One region of the Humidesulfovibrio idahonensis genome, then DNA from elsewhere that is predicted to be linked to it. Evidence: predicted binding sites of a transcription regulator. Region 1 holds the regulator's gene; each other region holds the start of a gene.
The links. Region 1 encodes sigma-54, which starts transcription at its own class of promoters, with help from an activator protein. Its sites were predicted from a motif close to CTGGCACGGNNNNTGCTT; they were not measured.

Region 1 (2,265 bases):
CGGAACACGAGAAACTCGAACTTCCTGCTCTCAAGCTGCATGGCCGCTTCATCGACGCTCATGGGCTTGGGCTCGAAGTTGTCCGTCTCCTTGATGGTCGGAGTGCGGCCGCCGGGCTCTTCGCTAAAGCTGATGACATCCATGCGGGCTGCCCGGGGAGTGCCGCCGCGGCGGCGCTCCTTGTGGCGCTCGCGCATGCGCTTCAGCTGCGCCTCCAGCTTGTCCAGCACCTGGTCGATGGTGGAGTACATGTCCTCGGATTCTTCGTAGGCGGAGATGTGCAGGTTGTCCGAGAGCAGGACAACATCGGCCTTGTGGCGGAACTTCTCCACGGAAAGGCTGATCTGCAGCTCCGTCTCAACGGTATCGCCAATGAACTTGCCCATCTTCTCAAAGCGGGAAGAGGCATATTCCTTCAAGTGGTCAGAGGGCTCGAAATTCTTGAAGGCGAAAGAAATGTTCATGCAATACCTCCGTGATGCTTGATGGCGGGCGACGCCTGTTTAGAAGACCTGCTTGCGCTTGGAGGAGGATTCGATGTTCATCGCGGTGCGGTATTTGGCTACCGTGCGCCGCGCGATGTTCACCTCCAATTTCTGCTTGAGGATCTCGCCTATCTGTTCATCGCTGAGTGGTCTTTTGGGGTTCTCCTCGTTTATCAGTTGTTTAATGAGCGCCTTGACGGATTCGGAACCGACCTGGGTGCCGTCGTCAAGGTCTAGGGCGCTGTTGAAAAAGAACTTCAGCTCATAAATGCCGTGCGGCGTTGCGACATACTTGCTCGTGGTGATGCGGCTCACCGTGGACTCGTGCATGCCGATGTCCTCCGCAACCTCTTTCAGGATCAGCGGTTTGAGCTTGGTGACGCCAAACTCGAAAAAGTCGCGCTGAAACCGAACGATGCTCTCCATCACCTTGTACAAGGTCCGCTGCCGCTGGTAAAGGCTCTTCATCAGCCACTCCGCGCTGCGCACCTTGTCTTGAAAATAATCCTTTTCCGTCGAGGTCTTGGCCTTCAAATTATCCACATAAAAACTGTTGAGCTGCAGCCTGGGGAAGCCGTCTTCGTTGAGCACGATGACAAAGTCCTGGCCGTGCTTGTAGACGAAGACGTCCGGGCTCACGAACTGTGGGTCGTTGGAGGAGAAATGCGCGCCGGGCATGGGCTCAAGGGTCTGGATGACGTCCAGATACTCCTTCAGGTCCTCCATGCTGATGCGGAACTTCTTGGTGAGGGGCTTGTAGCGATGCTTCTCCAGGTCCTCCAGGTGGTCGCGCACCAGGGAAACCAGGATGGGGTCGCGGTCGTACTTCAGGACTTCGATCTGCACCAGCAGGCATTCCTGCACGCTGCGCGCGGCCACGCCAACAGGATCGAGCCGCTGGATGCGCCGGATGACCGTTTCGACATCGGCGGGCTGCACACCGGGCAGCTGCTCGCAGATCTCCTCGGCCGTGGCCTGAAGATACCCGCGCGAATCGAGGTTGCCGATGATGATTTCGCCGATGGAGAGGTCACGGTCGGAGAAGTTCGACAAGCGCATCTGCCACGAGAGGTGGCCGTCCAGATTGGGCTTTGAGGTCAGGCGGGCTTCGAAGGAGAGGCCCTCCTCCGGCACTTCGAGGTCGCGGCCCATGGCCTGCTTGGTGACGCTCGAAAATTCGCCCAGGTAGTTTTCCCAGTCCGCCGTGCGCATGAGGTCTTCCTCGGCGCGGCTTTCAGAGTCGGTGTGGGCATGCTCGTAATCGTCTAGAGTATCTGTGGAGGGCGCGGTATCAACCACATCCGGATCAAGCTCCTCCAAAAACGGATTTTCCATCAGCTCTTGCTGAATGGTCTCCACAAGCTCCAGCCGAGAGAGCTGCAAAAGCTTGATGGCCTGCTGCAGCTGTGGCGTCATGACCAGCTGCTGCGTCAGCTTGAGTTGTTGGCGAAGCTCAAGACCCATAGTCGATAACTGCTGCCTCCATCGGAACAGGCGTACAGGACGCCGAAATTTTACTTACCCCATGCGGGCTTTTGCGTGTTCAGGGTGCCACAGGCAGAAGGCCTGTGCAAGATTTTTCTGATAACCCTGCAAATATACGCACAATTCCAGAGCGGGGGAAAGACATGAAAAAAGTGTACCAACCTTCTGCTCTTGTGTAAATCCACAAAACTGAAGTTCGGCACGGCAGGATGGGGCAAGGCCCTTATAACCGGCGTGATTCAAACAGGATTTCCAAGGATCAGAGACTGAAGGACTCGCCCAGGTAGAGTTTGCG
Region 2 (2,265 bases), 830 kb from region 1:
CTGCGCCCAGAGCCGGACGCGGCAATCCTGCGGAAGAGCGGGAAGGGCGTCCTCCCAAACGTCCTTCCCTTTCCAAACGGTGGCTGTGGCTCGTGTGGCTTGAAAATCCATCCTGCCGCCTTGACGCCGCCGGTTGCGGACGCCCGCTACGGGTGGTTGCGGAACTTGTCCTGCACATGCGCGCTGCCGCCATGGCAGGGCGTGCAGTCCATGCGGCCCTTCAAAATGGGCGAAACCTTGCCCTTGCCGTGGCACTCGCCGCAGGCGGCCTCGGCCTTGGATTTGAAGACCGACGCAAAGCTTCCGTTCAGCTTGGCGTTCATGATCTCGATGGCCTTGGTGGCCACATCGGCGGTGACGCGGGCGCAACGCTCGCCGCGCTTGGGGCTTGAGGCGTCGATGCCAGTGGCGAAGCACCAGGTGCTCACCGACTGGTGGCACAGCACGGAGCCGGACACATGGGTGGGCAGCGGCCCCACCGCGCCCTGCCCGGCCGGACCCGGATCGTAGATGGGCAGGGCGGTCTTCTCGTACCAGCGGAACAGCTCGGTCACCATGGGGTCGCGCTCCTTGCGGCCCCAGAACAGGGCGTAGGCGCTGGCCGCGCCAAGCAGCGCGCCGCAGATGGTGCCCCACTCGGAAATACCGCTCTTGCCCACCTCCATCATGTGGAAGGGAAACTGGTCGTAGGGCGCGCCGTACTTCTTGGCCATGGCGCCGATCATGGCGTGGAACACCCCGTAGCAGCAGCCCAGGCCGTCCTCCCAATACCCGGCGTGGGCCACGGGCGCGCACTGGGCCGCATCCAACGGGTGCGCCACCCAGGCCGGAGCCTTGGGCGCTTCCTTGAGGCCCGGCTTGCCCTTGGCCGCGAAGCCGTCCCGCGCCGTCGCCACCACGCCGCCCACGCCCGCCAGCACGCCGCCAAGGGTCGCGCCGCCAAGCCAACCAAGAACGTCCCGTCTGCTCACATCCGTCATATCTCCACCCCTCTCTTGAATATTGTATTGTGCTGGCGCACGCCGCACGCAGGGGGCAAAGCAAGGCCCATGCCGCTCAGACACTCAAATAATATCTTTTGTTTTTAGCATATTACCAATCCAAGCCGGCGCGATATCGCCAACCGGAAGAGGCAGTGCGTCTGCCTGGGGTGGCAGGCAAAGGCCGCAAGGAACGCCCCAAGCGGTCCGAGAAGGCCCGCGGCGGCCAAGGGTGACGAGGAGCGGCGCAAGAAAAAGGCCGGACCAGGAATCGCCCGGCCCGGCCTCAGGCCGCGTGAATGAGGAAATGCGCGGAAGGGAAAACAATCCCGTTGAATGCGAAGGCCAACACGAAAAGATCAAAAAGGAGCGGATGCTTGATCTTGTCATTATCGAAAGCGCGGGCCTGCTTGCCGCGCAGGTCTCCCGCCTAGCCCGCGCGCCCCGCGCCGTCCGCACGGCCGTGCGCCTGGTCCGCCTTGTCCAGCCGGGCCAGAATCTCCAGCATGAGCTCGTCCTGGTGCGCCAGATGCTCCATGATGACCTTGATCTCTTCCTCGGCGGTGACGTTGATGCGGTAGTCGTGCTCGGCCCGGAGCCGGTCGTTCTCCGACTGCCTGTTCTGGCTCATCATGATGATCGGTCCGGCGTAGGCGGATTCAAAGCTCAGCACCAGATTGAGCAGGATGTACGGATACGGATCCCAGGCGTCGAAATAGCCCGGGGTGTTCTTGTACTGGTAGGCCAGGTAGGCGTTGACGCCTATCCAGACCAGGATGATGGCGCTCTGGATGAAGATGAACGGCCAGCCGCCCACCACGCGCGCCACGGCGTCGGCCACGCGCTGGCCCAGGGTCAGCGATTCCTGCGCGACGACATTGACGTTGGGCACGACATGCGTGCTGTGGCAATATGTCGCCGCCGGTCCGGGCTCCCTGCGCTGCTGCATGGCCAACCATCCTTCACGGCGCGCGCCGCGTGCTTCAATCCGCCGCTGTCAGGCGGAGCTTGGGAAATCCCGGCGCCTCGTGGGCAAGGCCCGCCGCGACATCCCCACAGCCAGGGCCGGCTTAGGCCAGCGCCACCAGGTCGTAGCTCTTGGCCTGCTCTATGTCGGCCATGACCATGCGGCCGGGCTTGACCTTGGGACCGCTGACATAGGTCACGCCGTCCACCTCCGGGGCCTGGAACCACACGCGGCCCACGTGCAGGCCCGGCCATTCCGGGCTCTCCTCCTCCACCAACACCTCCTGCCGGGTGCCGATGAGCGCCTCCAGGCGTTCGC
Region 3 (2,265 bases), on a different contig from region 1:
GAACAGGTAGGACAGGTCGTTGGTGGCGTCCTCGCCGTCCGGGGTCTGGCCGCCGATGGTCACGGCCTCCCAGTGGGCGTAGCCTTCCTGGAACTCGTTGCCCGTGGGGTTGATGTACAGGTCGATGAACTGGGCCATGTCGACCCACATGCATTCCAGAAGCTCGCGGGCTTCGTCGCGGGTGAGGGTGCCGTCGGCCAGGTCCTTTTCAAAGTAGGGGAACAGGTACTGGTCCATGCGGCCGTTGGAGATGATGGCGCTGGCCTTCTGCTCCAGGCGCGAGAACATCTGCACGAACCACTGGCTCTGCATGGCCTCGCGGAAGTTGCGGGCCGGGTGTGCGGGCACGTGTTCGCAGATGTCGGCGATCTGCAGCAGCTCCTGCTTGCGCTTGGCGTCCTTCTCCGCGGCGGCCAGGTCGCGGGCCAGGTCCGCGTGGCGCTTGGCCCAAATCATCACCGCGTCGCACACGATGATCATGGCCTCGAGGAAGGGCTTCTTCTCCCACAGGTCGGTGGAGTTGGTCAGGTCGAGGGCGGCCAGCTTGGCCTTGGCTTCTTCCTGCAGGCCCAGGTAGCCGCGCTTGAGCACCTTTTCATAGTCCGGCACCCACTGCAGGGCGGAGCGGTAGGAGGAGGTCTCGCTGACGACGAACTTGGACTTCAGCCCGCGCTCGTCGTGGTAGGTCACGCCGCGCAGCTCCTGGGGCAGCAGCTTGTTCAGGTTCTCGTGGTAGGTCTTGCCTTCCCAGTAGGGGGCGATCTCCTCCACCAGGGTCTTCATGTTGGCGGGAGAAATGTTGAAGGGGCTCTTGGTGCGGTTGGGCAGGTCCTTCATGACCTCGATGTAGAAGTCGCCGTCGATTTCCGGGTACAGGATGCCGTAGCGGCCAAACTGTCCGGCGCGGCCGGCAAGCAGCTGGTTCGGCGTGATGTAGACGGTGATCTTCTCGGCGATGTTCTTCATGGCCTTGGCCCAGCGCAGGGTCAAGAGCTCGCCCTCGGTCTCCTTCATGGACTGGGTGAAATAGAGGGCGCGCTCGATGTCGACCACGGGGACGGTGAACTGGCTGCTTTCGAGGATGCTGTAGACGCGCTCGCGGCCTTTGCGGTCGACCACTTTATCAACGATGCGCTCTTCTTGCGGGGACAGGCAGCATTCGATGAATGACATGGGGTACTCCGGATTTATAGGTTGCTTGGCTGTTGTCTCAACCCGAAACGGGCGTTTGCAAACCTGCAAAGCACTTCCCATGCCATAGGACCAACATGCTTGAATTAAAGGGTAAAAGTATGAAATGGCCCGTTGGGGCGGCTGCCGTTTCAAGGCCCCGGTCTGTGCAGAAATGCACTGCATATATCACATCAAGCTGATATTGCTGTTGATAATTTTACGTTGCCGTTTCGCACACACAGAAAAAGCGCAACAACGGCCGTGGCAAACCGGGCTTGAGCCGCTGCCCTGCCGGGGCCGATTGTGCATTCGCGGCGCGCGTTCCGTGCTGCGGGGTTGCGTTGCGGCTGCGGCTGCCGCGGGCCCTTCATCCCAGCACCGCCCAGGGGCCGCTCTCGTCCGGGAACCGTGGTGTGTTGTGCAAAATAGGATGGTTGCCCGGCCTCACGGGTTCTGCTAAGCCATTTGCCTGGAGCACACCGCCAGCGGAACCCCGCCGGTGCACCACTATCCTGCGAGGATGCCGTGTCCCCTTTCTCACCTTCCCGCCTTGTTCTGGAGCTGGAGCCCGAGCAGGCTTTTTTGCCCACAGCGGCCGCCGCGACGGAAAACGCCGCCCAGGTCTACGGCCTGGATTCCCAGGCCTCCCTGCGCCTGGCCCTGGCCGTTGAGGAATATTTCACCTACCTTTGCCGCTTCGCCGGACGCGAGGAGCCCATCCGCCTGACCCTGACCCAGGGCGGCACCTTTGTGCGCGCCAGCTTCCGGTTCCGCGCCGGCGAGGTCAGCCTGCGCGCGCTCAACTTCGCCGCCAGCGTGGACCTGGAGGGAGGCGAAGGGGCGGAGGCCGAGCTTGGGCTCTTGGTGGCCTCGCGCACCACGGACCGCTCCAGCCTGGAGCTTTCCGGCGCGGACGTGTACCAGCTCTGCGCCGAGGTGGACCGCGGCTATCCCCCCGGCGAGCCCGTGACCGCCCCGCAGCACCTGAGCGGCCCCCTGCGCCTGGACGAGGCGCCGGGCGCGGGCGCATTGCAGCACAGCGCGCTGCTGGCGGCCGGGCGCTACCCCACGCGGCTCTGTCCCAGGTGCTTT

Region 2: the regulator sigma-54 is predicted to act here: its motif matches at 1,039-1,056, upstream of ACYQ4W_RS01940 (split-Soret cytochrome c).
Region 3: the regulator sigma-54 is predicted to act here: its motif matches at 1,242-1,259, upstream of hpsG ((2S)-3-sulfopropanediol dehydratase).

Annotation. Positions count from the first base shown of each region.
Region 1 covers NZ_BAAHYE010000002.1:1,185,327-1,187,591, forward strand. The annotation lists gene hpf (ribosome hibernation-promoting factor, HPF/YfiA family) at 1-464, opposite strand, end outside; gene rpoN (RNA polymerase factor sigma-54) at 504-1,949, opposite strand; gene lptB (LPS export ABC transporter ATP-binding protein) at 2,230-2,265, opposite strand, start outside.
Region 2 covers NZ_BAAHYE010000002.1:358,782-361,046, reverse strand. The annotation lists gene ACYQ4W_RS01940 (split-Soret cytochrome c) at 147-980, opposite strand; gene ACYQ4W_RS01935 (DUF1003 domain-containing protein) at 1,411-1,929, opposite strand; gene rimO (30S ribosomal protein S12 methylthiotransferase RimO) at 2,051-2,265, opposite strand, start outside.
Region 3 covers NZ_BAAHYE010000003.1:756,712-758,976, reverse strand. The annotation lists gene hpsG ((2S)-3-sulfopropanediol dehydratase) at 1-1,173, opposite strand, end outside; gene ACYQ4W_RS09840 (hypothetical protein) at 1,699-2,265, shown strand, end outside.